Regions from separate parts of the Syntrophomonas sp. UBA5494 genome, predicted to be linked through region 1. Evidence: riboswitches for the same ligand, from Rfam matches in the RefSeq annotation. Region 1 holds a riboswitch; each other region holds the start of a gene.
The links. Region 1 has a riboswitch for cobalamin ahead of cobT (nicotinate-nucleotide--dimethylbenzimidazole phosphoribosyltransferase). Riboswitches for the same ligand answer to the same signal wherever they lie in the genome.
Positions count from the first base shown of each region.

Region 2: another riboswitch for cobalamin. It lies ahead of B3W37_RS06200 (homing endonuclease associated repeat-containing protein); the one in region 1 lies ahead of cobT (nicotinate-nucleotide--dimethylbenzimidazole phosphoribosyltransferase).
Region 3: another riboswitch for cobalamin. It lies ahead of B3W37_RS08130 (cobyrinic acid a,c-diamide synthase CobB); the one in region 1 lies ahead of cobT (nicotinate-nucleotide--dimethylbenzimidazole phosphoribosyltransferase).
Region 4: another riboswitch for cobalamin. It lies ahead of B3W37_RS12370 (alcohol dehydrogenase catalytic domain-containing protein); the one in region 1 lies ahead of cobT (nicotinate-nucleotide--dimethylbenzimidazole phosphoribosyltransferase).

Region 1 covers NZ_DIPG01000104.1:9,249-13,274, reverse strand. Annotated here, with positions in the region: partial or broken gene cobT (nicotinate-nucleotide--dimethylbenzimidazole phosphoribosyltransferase) at 1-761, opposite strand, end outside; cobalamin riboswitch at 841-1,028, opposite strand; gene B3W37_RS11755 (DUF2284 domain-containing protein) at 1,087-1,785, opposite strand; gene B3W37_RS11750 (efflux RND transporter permease subunit) at 1,849-4,026, opposite strand, start outside.
Region 2 covers NZ_DIPG01000052.1:388-4,413, reverse strand. Annotated here, with positions in the region: gene B3W37_RS06205 (ECF transporter S component) at 1-2,491, shown strand, start outside; cobalamin riboswitch at 2,765-2,953, shown strand; gene B3W37_RS06200 (homing endonuclease associated repeat-containing protein) at 3,086-3,478, shown strand; partial or broken gene B3W37_RS06195 (hypothetical protein) at 3,600-4,026, shown strand, end outside.
Region 3 covers NZ_DIPG01000071.1:4,744-8,769, forward strand. Annotated here, with positions in the region: gene B3W37_RS08125 (DNA polymerase IV) at 1-876, shown strand, start outside; cobalamin riboswitch at 1,017-1,188, shown strand; gene B3W37_RS08130 (cobyrinic acid a,c-diamide synthase CobB) at 1,303-2,667, shown strand; gene cbiD (cobalt-precorrin-5B (C(1))-methyltransferase CbiD) at 2,746-3,834, shown strand; gene cbiE (precorrin-6y C5,15-methyltransferase (decarboxylating) subunit CbiE) at 3,941-4,026, shown strand, end outside.
Region 4 covers NZ_DIPG01000111.1:21,663-25,688, forward strand. Annotated here, with positions in the region: gene trpD (anthranilate phosphoribosyltransferase) at 1-170, opposite strand, end outside; gene B3W37_RS12370 (alcohol dehydrogenase catalytic domain-containing protein) at 177-1,232, opposite strand; cobalamin riboswitch at 1,310-1,481, opposite strand; gene B3W37_RS12375 (formate dehydrogenase subunit gamma) at 1,496-2,242, opposite strand; gene B3W37_RS12380 (4Fe-4S dicluster domain-containing protein) at 2,232-3,230, opposite strand; gene nhaA (Na+/H+ antiporter NhaA) at 3,778-4,026, shown strand, end outside.

The DNA.
Region 1 (4,026 bases):
GCGCCTATAATGACACCGGTCAAGGCGGCGATTTCCAGTCCCCCTACTTTCTTCAGCACATCCAGCGGCTGGCCGGGATCGGGCTGGTTTAGCTCCAGGGCCTGTTTGATTACCGCGATTTTCTTGTGGCGGCCGCTGTCATCAAGTCCGGTGCCGCGGCCGGTGATTATATCCAGATCAACCCCGCTAAATACAGCCAGAATGGCGCTGCTGGGAGTGGTGTTTCCGATTCCCATCTCCCCGGTGGCCACCAGGGTCGCCCCGGCATCGATCTCAGCCTGAACCAGTTCTATTCCCACTTCAATAGCAGCCACTGCTTCAGCTTCGGTCATGGCTGCTTCCCGGGCCATGTTGCGGGTTCCCTCCCGGATTTTGCGAACATTGAGCCGGGGATGCTCAATGGCCGGACTCATCACTCCCACATCTGTGACCACCACTTTGGAGCCGGTATAGTTGGAAAAAACATTAATGGCGGCCCCGTTATTAAGGAAGTTCAGTACCATTTGCGGGGTGACCTCCTGGGGATAGGCGCTGACTCCTTCGGCCACCACCCCATGGTCGCCGGCCATGACCATAACCACTTTAGCCCCCAGTTCGGGGATAGTTTTACCCTGGATGGCGGCCAGGCGCACTACGATCTGCTCCATAATCCCCAGGGCGCCCAGGGGTTTGGTGAGATTGTCCAGGCGCTTCTGCGCTGCTTGCGCCGCTTCAAGGTTCGGTTCTCCAATACTCTGCAAGGTTGCTTCCAGTCGTTCCATTTGATAAAACCTCCTTTAGTATTAGCCAAAATTAAAAAGTCCCCAAGCCATTAAGGCCTGAGAACTTTACCTTCATTCTCAACCAGATGTTTTACAGGCAGGTTTCCTGACTCCCGGATCAAACGCTCCTTAGATACAAGCCAGCCTTCCCAGTTTCCCAGTGGCTATACGGCTTGGAACTCCCCGGTTACAGTGGCGGGTCCGTTCAGGTCTTGCACCTGATTCCCTATTATCCCCTAAAGGGGCACCCGAAACATGAGGTGATTCAATTTTTTTAATTATATACTTGCACATGAAATACTGACAAGCACAAAAATAATCCGATCTATAGAGTAACTGAATATCTCTCTTCCAAAATCAGCCCCGCTTCAGAGCTGCCAACCTGGTATTTTATGCATTCCAGACTGTTCAATACCGGCTCCAGCCGCTGTTCAATGGCCTGCGGCAACTCGGGGTCCGGGCTGAGCAGCCCCATGACCTTGATGATGTATTCGGTCTGATTGCCTTCCTTGATCCATTGCAGGGTGATATCAAAAACATCCTTCAGGGTCTGGGTCACATCCACTCCGGTAGCGGCGATGGAATAAGCGCGCCGTTCAGGCTTGCGGCAGCTCTCCTCACCCAGTTTGAAACTGCAGGTTTCCGTGCCACATCCCTGGCAGTGACCGCAGTTCAAGAAAAACAAGCTATCCGGATGCTGGCCTATAACCGCATAGCCCAGTTGATTCAGCATATCTGACAGAACCAGGTCCTGCAGGCTGAAATCTTCAGCCGCCATCCCGGCCGGCTTAAAGCGGGAAAGAAACTTGGCATAGATCAAAATACCGTAAGGGTATTTTACCGCTACCTCCGCCAAGGCCGGGGCGTAAGGCGGACAGCCCCCGGAGGCATAATCCGGGCATCCCTCCCGGCAGTAGCCGGTAATCCGGTCATAATCATGGCAGATTTCGGAAGAGTCGATCAATTTAAAGCCGATTTCAAGGGGATAGTTGTCTCCCTGCTTATCAGTGTATATGATCCACATAGTTCAACCTCCTGCATGGCGGTATTTTTCAATATATTTGACAACCGTCAGTTATATAACTGTTTATGGCGAATAACCGTCCCGTTCTGGGCTAGTGGCATGCAAACCGTCCGGTGCGGCAGTTGGGCTCGCTTCAATGTCCTCAGGCACAGGCTTTTTACGCCAATGAGTCAAGTCGTCGAAAAGGGTATAGATCACCGGCACCACCACCAGAGTCAACAAGGTGGAGGTGATCAGGCCTCCGATAGTGGCATGGGCCATCGGGGCCCGCCATTCGGCTCCTGCTCCCAGGGACATGGCCACTGGCACCATTCCCAGTATCATAGCGGTAGTTGTCATTAAAATAGGGCGCAGGCGGGTGGCGGCAGCCTCCCGCAAGGCTTGATTGCGTTCCACTCCCCTGGCCCGGGCTTGCTTGGTAAAGTCGATCAACAGTATGGCATTCTTGGTTACCAGGCCCATCAGCAAGATTACGCCGATCATGGAAACCAGACTCAAATCGCTGCCCATCAGGAACAAGCCCAGAATAGCTCCGACAATGGCCAGAGGCAGGGAAAACATGATGGAAAAGGGATCTATATAGCTTTCAAATTGTGCCGCCAATATGAAGAATATGAACAGAATACCTATCACCAGGGCTAAGCCCAGCGAATCGAATGTGTCTGCCATGCTTTCGGCATCACCTCCGGCATATACCCGATAACCGTCTGGCAGCTTGAGTTCCTCCTCCATGCGCTGGGCAAACTGCTTATTAAAATCTCCCAAAGAAATGCCCCGCAGATTGCCGATCAAGGCAATTTCACGGGAGCGGTCAAAGCGGTCGATAGAACGCGGGGAGGTGGAGAAAACCTGCTTGGTAAACTGACTCAGGGCAATATTACCGTTTGAGGTCGGCAAGTACACCCGGCTTAAATCGGAAAGGCTGCGGCGCTGTGATTCGTTGAGCTGCAAACGCACATCAATCTCTTCCCCGCCCTCTTTATACTGTGACACCACCCTCCCGGTGAACAGGGTGTAGAGGGTATCGCCGATATACCCGGTGCTGATGCCCAAATCCGCGGCTCGCTGCCGGTCTACCTCCAATCTGGTCTCCGGGCTGCCTTCCCGGTAGCTGTTGGAAACGTCAACTACCCCGGGGATGCTTTCCAGGATGCCCTGGGCCTTTGCCGCATATTCAGCCATTAGCTCTATATCATCTCCCTGAATACGATACTCCCAGGCGTATGTTTCAGCAATGGCAGTGTTGAAAAGCATGCTGGCGCTAAAACCAGGCTGGGTCTGCAATTGCTGCCGCATTTCCGCCGCGATGTCTTCCATACTCGCCTTACGCTGGCTCTTGTCGGTCAACTGCACAAAGATGCGGGCGTTCTCGGCTGAAGTGGAAACATAGGTGCTTAAAACCTGGGGATGACGGCTTATAATCTGATCCGCAGCTGCTGCTACCTGGGCGGCGGAATCCAGGGTGATCCCGGCATCCAAATCCAACAATACGCTGAACTCCCCGAAATCACTGTTGGGTACAAAACTGGAGCCCATGAACGGTATCACGAACAGGCTGCCGACGAATAACACTCCCGCTACTGCCAGGGTTTTGAGGCGATGCGCCAAGGCTGCGTCCAGCAGCAGCAGATATTGCGATTTGAACCATTCAAATCCCTGATCGAATGCGGTCAGGATCTTTCCGATTACTCCCCGATACTGGTCCTCACCCTCCTTGAGGTACCTGGAGCCCAGCAATGGAACCAGGGTGAAGGACACCAACAGGGAGACAAACACACTGAATATTACCGTCAGACCAAATTGCTTAAAAAACTGCCCTACCATGCCGGTCATCATACCTACGGGCAGGAACACCGCAATCACCGTAAAGGTGGTGGCCATAACCGCCAGGCCGATTTCAGCGGTGGCCTCCCGGGCGGCCTCTAAGGGGGTTTTGCCCAGGTGCATGTGCCGGACAATGTTTTCTATCACCACGATGGCATCATCTATAAGCAGACCTACCGACAGTGACAGGGCCATGAGGGACATGGTGTTCAGGCTGAAGCCCATAAACCATATCATCAGGAAGGTGGTGATGATGGAAGTAGGAATGGCCAGGGCGCCAATCAGGGTGCTGCGCCAGTTGCGCAGAAATAGGAAGACAGTCAAAACCGCCAGAATGCTGCCCTCAAAAAGGGTAATCAAAACACTATTTACCGCGGCCCGAACCCGCACGGAATTGTCCCGCACTACATTGATTTC
Region 2 (4,026 bases), on a different contig from region 1:
AAACCCCGATAATCAAATCGTCACCGACAAGGTCTGGCATGAGTTGGCCTTCGGACTTGAAAGCCTGGGCTTCGACACCCCCTCCATTCGCCTGCGGGTGGCGGAAATGGCCTCTTTTTTCGGCATTCAAAACTGGTTTTATCAAAATGTCACCGATCTTTCCGGCGGGCAAAAGCAGCTTCTGAATCTGGCCTCCATCATGGCCATGCAGCCCTCGGTACTCATTCTCGACGAGCCCACCAGCCAGCTGGATCCCATCGCGGCAGCAGATTTTCTGGCCACCGTCGGCAAGATAAACCGGGAACTGGGCATCACCGTACTCATGACTGAGCACCGCCTGGAGGAAGTATTTCCTTTGTCCGACCGCGTCCTGGTCATGGACGAGGGGCGGATCATCTGCGACGGCGCCCCGCGGGAAGTGGGCGAAGAGTTGAAAAATCGACGCCACGGCATGTTTCTGGCCATGCCGGTCCCCATGCGGATCTACGCCGGCGTGGAAAACGACCTGCTCTGCCCCGTTACGGTGCGGGAAGGCCGGGCCTGGCTGGAGAATTTGTCCGCAAGACAACCGCTGGCTGCGCTTGCGTATGAAGATCCGCCGGCTGGTGATCAAGCAGGCATCCCCGCCGTGGAGCTGGACGAAGTGTGGTTCCGCTATGAAAAAGACGCCCCCGATGTGATCAAAGGTTTGTCACTAAGGGTGTTCCCGGGTGAGTTCTACGCCATCGTGGGCGGCAACGGCACCGGCAAGACCACCATGCTTTCGCTGATTGCCAATCTGAACAAACCCTATCGGGGCAGTGTCCTCATAGGCGGGCGGGAATTTTCCCAAATCGGAGCTCAGCTGTTTGACAGGCTGCTGGGGGTCCTGCCCCAGAATCCCCAGGCCCTGTTTGTGAAAAAAACCGTGCGGGAAGATCTTCTGGAGATGCTGGCGGGAAAAAAGCTGGCTAAGTGGGAAAAAGAGGAGCGGATCAGCGCAATATCCAGGCTGTGCCGTTTGGACGGGTTTATGCAACGGCATCCCTACGATCTTTCCGGGGGTGAGCAGCAGCGGGCGGCTCTGGCCAAAGTGCTGCTTTTGGAGCCGAAAATTCTGCTACTGGATGAACCCACCAAGGGGATGGACAGTGAGTTCAAGCAAGTCTTCGCCGCCATCCTCCATGATCTTCTGGTTCATGGCGTCACCATCATCATGGTAAGCCATGATGTGGAGTTTTGCGCCGCACACGCCCAGACCTGCGCCCTGTTTTTTGACGGCGGGATTGTAAGCGCCGGTGTGCCCCGCCGCTTCTTCTCCGGCAACAGCTTTTACACTACGGCGGCAAACCGCATGGCCCGAAACAGGCTGGAACAGGCGGTGACGGCCAAGGACATCATCACCGCCTGCGGCGGGGATGCCGGGATATTTAACCTTTTGCCGGCGGATTCCGGTGTTCCGCGCAAGCCCGCCATGCGGGAAGAAAAAGACCCCCCGGCCTGGCCGGAAGAAGATGCGGCCCGGAAGCTGCCGGGCGCGCTTCCCTTGTGGCGCAAAATTGCGGCCTTACTTGGAACGACGGTCTTTGTAGCGGCGATAGTTGGAGCTGCGGACTACTGGGGCGGCTTTTCCGTGCTTTTAGCCGGGGGGGCTTTGGCCACAGAGCTTGCGGCCGATACCGGCGTCGTATGGCGCTACGCGCGGTTGATCTTAACCCTGGCGGGAGCGCTTTTCCTTGTGACCTGGGCGCTTTGGGGTCCAAGAATGGTAGCGCCGCTGAAAAACGAGCAAACCGCACCGGAAAAGCGCCGCCTCTCCAAACGTACCCTGTCGGCTATGGTGATGATCCTGATTGCCATTCCGCTGACCATTTACATCGGGATTTATTACCTGGGAGACCGCAAATATTATTTTATCAGCATGCTCATCCTGCTGGAGACCATGCTGCCTTTTGTGCTGGTTTTTGAAAGCCGCCGGCCCCAGGCCAGAGAACTGATCGTCATTGCGGTGCTTTGCGCCCTCGGTGTCGCTGGGCGTGCCGCCTTTTTCATGCTGCCTCAATTCAAGCCGGTGGTGGCCATCGTCATCATCGCCGGAGTAGCCTTTGGCGGCGAGGCCGGGTTTCTGGTGGGCGCGGTCACCGGCTTTGTGTCCAACATGTTTTTCGGGCAGGGGCCGTGGACGCCATGGCAGATGTTCGGCTTCGGCATCATCGGATTTTTGGCAGGGGTTTTGTTTCGCAAAGGGATTTTGCGAAGAAATCGTGTGGCGCTCAGTATTTTTGGCGGATTTGCCACCTTCTTCATCTACGGCGGCATCATGAACCCGGCGTCGGTATTCATGTTTCAGTCCCGCCCCGTGAAGGAAATGTTCTATCTGGCTTATATTCAGGGCATTCCCTTTGATCTGGTGCACGCTGCGGCCACGGTCACATTTCTGTGGCTTATTTCCCGCCCCATGCTGGAAAAACTGGACCGCATCAAGCTGAAATACGGACTGATCGAAGCTTAGATACAAGCTTGGCTTGAAGCGGTTGACAATAAGAAGATGTTGGCATAGCATGTATTTAATAGCGTATTATCATTTATTGCATATTGCCGATTCCGGGCTATGAATGATTTTGCTGGAATAATGAGCCGTAGAGAATCATTGGAAAATTGGAAGAAAAAAATTGGATTCTAGCCAAATGCTGACCGAACAACGGAGGCACTATTTTAGAATAGTGTTTCCGTTTTTTTATTTTAAGGGGGCGCATGATAGCATAAAAAGCCTGTAATTAGATATAGAACGTCTTGTTGTCAAGGTGAATCCGGTACAAAACCGGATTTAAAAGGGAACCGGGTGAAAATCCCGGGCGGTCCGGGCCACTGTAAGTGGGGCAATGCTTTTTAACAGACCACTGGAGCAAATCCAGGAAGCAAAAGGCAATGATGAACCACCAGCCAGGAAACCTGCCTTAACAATACTTCGCGAGCCTTCCATGGAAAGGTGTTATGTGAGTTCGCAAACTGTCGATCAGGGCGGGATTCAATTGTGTTCATCAGCCCCGGCTTCTCTATGGAAGCCAGGGCTTTTTCCAATTATGGATACGGAAGGAGTTCATTTGTGAAATCAGAACGTCAATCAATCAATATTGAGAATCTAAGCCATCTTGAAACCGCAAGACAGAATACAGGGGAAATCGGAACCGAAAGCGATTCATCAGGCCAGTGCAGCATTGTTTATCAAATGAAAAGCGAGGAACAGCTCTATCAGTACCTGCGGGGCATAGCGGATCAGTTGGGACGACCGCCCACCAAGGCGGAGGTGCCCGGGTTCCAATATATCAAAGCGCGTCTGGGGAACTGGCCCAGGATTTTGGAAAAAGCTGGAATAAAGCCGGTGAGTGAAAACCGTCGTTATAAGCTGGAGCGGAGAGCCCAGGCACGCAAAGAGAAGTCCCAGAAAAAGGCGGCGGCCAGAGCCAGGTTCGAAAGCTCGATTCAAGGGCCAATGTAGATGACCGTGCGCATATGAACCCGAGGGAGCGAAGGAGGTGACCAAGTCATTAAGATTACGGATCGCTTATCCAGAGCGGATCAGTCATGGCGATAAGGAGAATTAAGGAGGGGATAAGTAAATGAGCAGATTGATGAGTGGTCGGAGAGGGCGCAAGCGCGGGAAAGGCATTGGCCTGCTGCTCGTTTTGTTGATGATGTTTTCGCTGCTGCCGGGCATAACCTTGGCGGGCGGATCGGGGGCCGTGTATGCCGGTGTGGAGAACACGACCTTTTCTACCAGTGAGGGAGCCGGCTGGCGGGGGAGCTTGATTGACGAGCACCCGGTCAACATAGATGCAGACGCCACAGTAGCCGAGGAGGGCGAGACGAGCAATACCGCTCCGGCCTTGAAGAGCGGCGTTCCCGCCACGGTTGCGGCCGAGGTCGACTTGGGCAATACGTTTACCCTGGATCTTAGCGAGATTTTTGAGGATGCCGATGGCGACCTGCTGGCCTACCAGGTCAGAGTGGAGGATGCGGACCCCGTGGCGGCTGATGCCGGCTACA
Region 3 (4,026 bases), on a different contig from region 1:
GAACCAATTTCCGTTGACGAGGCTTTTCTTGATATCAGCGGAACTCAAAATCTCTTCGGCAGCCCGGAGGCTATTGGGCGGGAAATCAAACGCCGGGTCAGAAGCGAACTGGGCCTGACTATATCGGTGGGCATTTCTTATAACAAGTTCCTGGCCAAGCTGGCCTCCGACCTGAACAAACCGGACGGTTTGTGCATCATCCCCTATGACCGGGCCCTGGAAATAATAAGACCCCTGCCGGTCACACGGCTCTGGGGGGTGGGTGAAAAGGCCCGGCAAGCCCTGGAGCGGCTGGGGATCAAAACCGTCGGTGATGTACAGGACCTCCCAACCGGTTGGCTTGCAGAACGCATGGGCGCAAGCGGGCAGCATTACTGGGAATTAGCCCGGGGCATCGACACACGCCAGGTCGAAACCCATGAAGAGCGTAAATCCCTGGGCAGGGAGGTCACCTTTCCGGAAGACATTGATGATATGCAGATCCTGCAAAAAAACCTGGCTGCTTTCTCCGCCGAGTTGTGCCGTAAACTGCGCCGCGACAAGCTGTACTGTTCTACAGTAACCCTCAAACTGCGTTACAGCAGCTTTAAAACCATCAACCGCAGCCGGACTATCGCCCCCAGCCATGCTGATGTGGTCATCGGGCAGGTCGCTGATGAACTGCTGCAGAAGAGCTACCGGGGAGATTCTCCCTTACGCCTGATCGGCCTCAGCCTGGGAAAGCTATCATCGGCACCGGATTGGGAGCAGGGCGGCCTCTTCGAAGAATCTGCCCAATATGAAAAGGTGGATATGCTTATGGATCAGATTCGCCGGCGTTTTGGATCCAGGGTCATACAGCGCGGCAATCAGCTCCCAAGCCGGGGTGATGATTAGACCAAATTCCCCGGTGTCATTCGTTTTAGCAATTCAGAACCGCATCGGAATAATGACTCAGGGAAAGCGTTTTCCGGTGTCATTTGTACGCAAATTATTATGTTGGCATTTTTAAAGGATTGTATTATAATGGGGGCAACTCTAAAGTTGAAGCTACTGGTCCCGAGAGGGATAAAGGGAATCAGGTTAAAATCCTGAGCGGTCCCGCCACTGTAACCAGTACGAACCACACATTAGCCACTGAGGAATCGGGAAGGGGTGTGGGGAGGATGATCTGGGAGCCAGTAAACCTGCCAATAGCTTGCGAATAATCAGCCCCGCGGATAGGGTTTGGTTCGCATTTGGACGGTAAAGCTGTAGGCTTCTACTTTTGAGCAAGTAGAAGCCTTTTTTATTGGGAAATATGGAAGCAGGAAGTGAGTCTCGGTGCAGTTCCCACGACTGATGATCGCCGGCGTGCACAGCAGCAGCGGCAAAACCACAGTTTCATTGGGGTTGATGGCAGCTCTGAAGCGGCGCCGGATCAAGGTGCAGCCCTTCAAAGTAGGACCGGATTATATCGACTCCGGTTTGCACAGTCATGCCTGCGGTCGCAGTTCCCACAATCTGGACAGCTGGATGATGCCTCCTCAGGTGATGCAAACTGTATTTGCCAAGAACGCCGCTTCGGCTGAAATATCCATCATTGAAGGGGTGATGGGGCTGTTTGACGGCTACCGGGGGGAGAGGATTGCCGGCAGCAGCGCCGAGGTGGCTTTGATGTTGAACACCCCGGTGGTTCTGGTGGTAAATGTAAAAAGCATGTCGCAGAGCTGTGTGGCGTTGGTTAAAGGCTTTATGGAATACCAGCCCGGGGTAGAAATCAAAGGTATAGTATTGAACCAGGCTTCTCCTTTCCATCGAGAATGGGTGCTCCCCAATCTGGAATCGGAGCTGGGAGTCAAAGTGCTGGGCTGTGTCCCCTGGCAGGAAAGTATATCCATTCCCGAGCGGCATCTGGGTTTGCTGCCCGCCGATGAACATGGGGAATTGGCAGGCCATCTCCATAAAATGGCGGATTTGGTAGAGTCAAATCTGGATATGGAAGCGGTACTGGCCCTGGCCGGGGAAGCCAAGCCTATGGAACTCAGCTGGCAAGCGCCTCAGGTTGAAAAGCGGACTGTTATCGGAGTGGCCAGGGATGCCGCCTTTAGTTTTTACTATCAAGACAGTCTGGACTACCTGTCTGAACTGGGAGCAGAGCTGAAGTATTTCAGCCCCCTGAATGATGCTTCTTTGCCGGAAGTGGATGGGATCTATGTCGGCGGCGGCTTCCCGGAAATGTTTTTATCGCAATTAAGCCGGAATTCCGGCATGCAGAAGGCTCTGCGCCAGGCCCACCGGATGGGCATGCCCATACTGGCGGAGTGCGGCGGGCTGATGTATTTGTCCCGGACCCTGAAGGACTGGGAGGGCAACTCCTGGCCCGGAGTGGGGCTGGTGCCGGGTGAGATCATTATGACCCGGAAGCTGCAGGAACTAGGCTATATTAAGGCTATTGCCCTGAGAGACACAGTAATAGCCGGAAAAGGCGAGGTATTGCGCGGGCACGAGTTTCATTACTCAACCCTGGAGGGTATCAACCCGCAAGACTGTGCTTTCGGACTCGAAGGAGGCATGGGGCGGGGAATAAGCCGGGGCGGATATGCCGAGGGTTCACTGTTGGCTTCATATCTGCATCTGCAGCTGCGGGCCAATCCCAAAGCAGCCCGGCGTTTTGTGGAGGCCTGCGCTGAATATGGAAATAGATAGCAATTGATGGGAATAGATCAAATCTGAGTCTGCTAAAGAGAAATGCTGATACAGGAGGAGGTGGGCTCATTGAAGGCCATGCGCTGGGGTTATTCCACCGGAACTTGTGCTGCCGCTGCCAGCAAAGCCGCTTTGATAAGACTATTGCAGGACAGAGTGGCGGCCTCAGTGAGAGTAGAGCTGCCGGACGGCCATCTGGCGGAAATACCGGTAACCAAATCATGGCGGACTGAATACGGCGCCATCGCCCGGGTCATAAAGGATGCCGGTGATGATCCTGACGTGACCAATGGCATCAGCATTCTGGCGGAGGTGCGATTGCTGCCCGCTGCAGGCATCGTAATCAAAGGGGGCGCGGGAGTGGGGACGGTCACCAAACCGGGTTTATCGGTGCCGGTGGGCGAACCAGCTATAAACCCGGTTCCGCGCAGCATGATCGAACGCGCTCTGCTTCCCCTGCTGCCGCCCGGACAGGGCCTCAAGGTGGTAATATCCGCGCCGGGCGGGCAGCGTCTGGCCAAAAAAACCTTGAATCCACGGCTGGGCATAGAAGGAGGCATATCCATACTAGGCACCTCGGGGCTGGTGCGCCCCATGTCCGAACAGGCTTATCTCGATTCCCTGATCCCGCAGATTAATCAAGCTATGGCTCTGGGCTACCGTACCCTGGTTTTCACTCCCGGGGGTATGGGAGCTCAGCAGATAAGCAAATTAGGGGCCCCGGCTGACGCAGTGGTGCAGACCAGCAACTTCGTGGGGCAGATGCTGGACGCCGCCCTTAAGCGCAAAGTCAGAAGGATACTGCTGTTTGGCCACATCGGCAAATTAATCAAGGTTTCAGCCGGGGTGTTTCAAACCCACAGCAAGGTTGCCGATGCCCGCAGGGAGACCATGGCTGCCCACTTAGCCCTCCTGGGAGCCAGGCGGGAGTTAATCGCAGAGGTGATGAAGGCCAATACCATAGATGCGGTCATACCATTGATCAAAGCAGACCAAATGGAAATGGTCTATCAATACCTGGCTGCAGCCGCCAGCAGTCATTGCCAGCAGCGCTGCCAGGACAAGATTACGGTTGGAACCGCTATGTATGCCCTGGACGGGAGCATTTTGGGCTATGACCTCACTGCCATCAATTTGGGCAGGAGATTGGGATTGAAGTGTAAATAGCTATAGTCCGCCATCCCATAAACAGGCGCCGGGTCACGGGCAGTATAGTTAAGCAACTTGCCCGGGTTTTAGATATTTTCTATAGATTTGGTTAGGAGGAGCTGCAATGGGTAATGTCGTCAAAATAGTAGGGACGGGACCGGGTCACCCGGACCATACAACCCCGAGAGCCTTGCAGGCTATACGCGAAGC
Region 4 (4,026 bases), on a different contig from region 1:
GCGGTCTCACCTTTGGCGGCCAGGGCGCTCAAAAATGCGCCCTGATGCATGGCCGACTGACGATCCAGCAGAACTTCACTGAATACTGTCTTGGAACGGTCCCGCGGCAGATCAACCTGGTTGATCAAATCAGCAATAGTCCGGCCAAATTCCTGTGCGCATAATGACATCTCACATTACCTCCCTTTTTTCATATCCATCGCTATTTTCATTTCCTTCCCCGCAGCTATCAAATCCAACCCTTCTTGCAGTTCATCCAGTCCGATACGCCTGGAAATCAGGTCTTTGACCACCACATCCCCTCTTTCCATCAACTGCATGGCGGAGCGGTTATTACGTATGGAGCATCCATATGCGCCGATAACGGTTAGTTCCAGGTAGTGAAGCAGGTTCCATTCATCATTGGTGAAGCCCGGCTGCTGTGACATCCCGCTGAAGAATCCAATCCGCCCCCGCTTGGAGCATACCTGCAGGGAGCTTCTGAAGGCATTGGGATCGGGACAACAAGGTATGACGACATCAGCCTGGCCGTGATCTGTAATGACCGTGAGCGCCTTTCTGAGCCCTTCAAGATCAGCCAGTAAGTGGCATCTATTTTCCAAATCCTGCAGACGCATCATTCTATCAGGATGGCTCTCCACTATGAAGATCTCTTCAGCCCCCCGGCTCCTGGCCAGCCGGGCGTTTAATATTCCCAGGGGACCGCCCCCCCAAATCAGGACTGCATCACCATGACCGACATGCAAAGCGTCCTGCATATTAATGGCACAGGCCAGAGGCTCTGACATACAGGCTTCTTCAAATGACAATCCCGCCGGGATGTGATTGAGAATGCCCCTCTGGGCCGCCGCAGCAGGTATGTGCAGATACTCCTGAAAGCCTCCGTCACGGTGGAATCCCATGATTTCCACCCGGTCGCACAGGTGGTCCAGACCTTGCCGGCAAAAATGGCAGTTTCCGCAGGGCACACCGGGTGAAACCTGCACCCGGTCCCCGGGGCGGAATTCAGTCTGACTGCAGGCCTCAACCACGGTGGCGGTTATCTCGTGCCCGAGCACTCGGGGAAGCCGCAGATCCCGCTGTCCGATGGTGTAGGCTTTCATATCAGTACGGCACAAGCCGCACACCTCGGTTTTTAAAATGACATCCCCCTCCTGGCATTGAGGTTCGGGACGGTCTTCAATACGGATGCTGCCGATGGTCTCCAAAACCGCTGCTTTGATTTCATTCACCCCCATAAAAAATAAAAAACCCATACCTCAAAAAGGTATGGACTCTCCAATTCCGTACCAGGTTTTTGCCTTTCGGCTTCAACCTTAAGCTACAGGCAGGTCTCCTGACTCAGCTTCTTCACCGGCATGCCCCTTCCCCCTTACCGGAGTGGCTGCGGCATCGGCTCAGCATTACAGTGGCGGGCCCGCCCGGGATTTGCACCCGGTTCCCTATTCTCCCTGTCGGGCACCTGCAACTCTCATGGCCTATTTTTTTGTTTATACTAGGATGAATTCCCGGTTTTGTCAAGGCAAGATTTTCCCTGCTCCGCTATGAGAACTGCTTCAGGGTGTACGGGTGGAGACGTGAGGCCGGCTTCACGGTGCTCTTTATTCAGTTTATCCCACCACGCAGCATGGCGATGTATTACGTACTCCCTATCGATATAGCCTGTGAACATACTTGCTACCAGGGGCCGGTTAGCCTTGATGAGAAACGCTGCCAGGTGAACAATAACCGAAAGCAGCAATATCACGGTAAACAGATTATGAATCTGCGCCAGCCAGAATACCGTACCCACTGAAAATTCCATCCCGGGCAGGTTTTTATATACCTTCAGTATTCCGGTTACAATCAAGGCCATTACCGAGAAAGCAGTCACCGCGAAGGCCAGGCGTTGTTCTGCCAGATATTTGTCATTTTCCGGTTCCTCGGCCAACCCCAGCATGGAAGCAAATATCTGCATGGACTCCTTAAAATCACCCCTGCGGGGTATGATGTCCCATCTTTTACTGACAATTAAATAGGTCACATAATAGGCACTTATAAATATTAATGCCATAGCTGCCAGATAATGCAGATACAATGTAGCCAGAAAATTGCTCGACCAGGCCAGCCCCGGTAGTTGGTCCACATAATATCTTTTGTAAACGGGCATTTGTCCAAAGCCGGTAAACAACAGGACAAAAATAGACATCGCGGTAACCCAATGAGTAAAGCGTATAGCTGTATTGTGGCGCTTAATCTTCAACGTCATTGCCCCCTTTCATAATCTGGTAAGTACTTATTCCTGCTGCCAATACCCCGGCAACAGGAGCCATTAATAAACCGCTCAAGATATTACCAGGCTCGTCAAGTGGGTTTTCAATATTTACCGCCATATCGACTCTGCCAGTCGTGCCGTCCAGATCCTGGTCGATAATGGCAAGATTGATAACTTCAAAAGGTATCATGGAAATATAGAAATTAGCTGTTCCACCGTTCTCCTCATCTCCGTACACATAGCCTTGATTCTGGCGGGCCCAGTTCTGTGCATACTCATGCAGCTCATACTGAGGGCCAAACATAATAGCATTCCTGGGACAGGCGCTTACGCAGGCCGGTTGCTGTCCCTGCTTGATCAGATCATGGCACATGTCACATTTATACATAACTCCTCCTCCAGCCAAATCCGGGACTACTTCCAAATACAGCCCTACCCCGCCCTGGCGCTGAGGGATATGCCAGGGGCAAACGTCCCTGCATTTAGCCCCTCCAAAACACCCCTTGGGGTTGATCACCACTGGACCTTCGGCGGTCTTATCATTAACACCAAAAGGACATAAAGTTGAACAGGGCGGATTGTCACAATGCATACACTTGCGGGGAACATGAACCTCGATCTTTTTCCCCTGGTGTTCCACCTCCAGATGCTGGACATAGGTCCAGTTGTAGGGGGTGAGGCGGTCGGTGACATGCCTTTTTCCAGACCAGTCCTCATGTTTGGGCTGTGGCCAATAATTTTTAATAGGCTGCTGTGGCTGAGGAAAATTGAGTTCATTTTTAACCCGGCATGCCAGAACACACTTGGGGGTATCCTGATGCACACAACCATCACATTTATTCAAATCATGCAGAATAGCGTAGTTCCCAGTTGATCCGGTCCCGGCCAGAACTTTGCCTGCACCGGTCATGATGCTGGCCGCCGCAATCCCGGATATTGTGGCCCTTTTTAAAAATGATCTGCGAGTCATAGTCATAACCTTCCTCCGTTTTATGTACCCATACAGGGTATAGTATATATATATTTTATTTATCCCAAGGTATTTTGGCAATAGGGGATATTGTTTTTAGCGGGCAGGCACGGGGATCAAATTTTTGGCCTATAATGTTCCATCAGACTCATTTTTTTGCTACTATAAATCAAAAGCAATAATATTAATGACGGTCAAAGTGCTTCTGGTGAAAACTTGGAGTGCGGGGATAAAATACCTAAGTTTTGCAACCGCAAGATAGGGTGTTTTTCTATGAGAAACGGTTACTGGGGTGGGTAGCCTGTAACAGGGCTGGCCGCTTTTTTTATTGTAGATTTATCAACCTCATTGGTGTTATATACAGAGGTTAGGAATAATAGGGGAACTGTGAATCCACGTTGAAAGGATTTACTGAGTATATGAATAAGGTCAAAGGTTGCCAGCTCAGAACTCAGCAGCGAATTACCGCATTATCCGGGAATTATATACCCAAGATTATCTTAACGAAGGAGAGATTATGAGGGACAATAACGGTCTGTTCCTAACGCAAATGATGCGGCCATTATCCAAATTTCTTGACGATAGGATGAGAAGCATTTTACTGCTGTTTTCAGCGACTATCATTGCCTTTATCTGGGCTAACTCCAGTTATTCCGACAGCTACTATGCCCTATGGGATACTCTCATCACCGTCAGCATTGGGAGATATGGAATTAGCAATAGTTTAGGCCATTGGATCAATGATGCGCTAATGGCCTATTTCTTTTTTGTTATTGGGCTGGAAATCAAGCGAGAGCTTTTG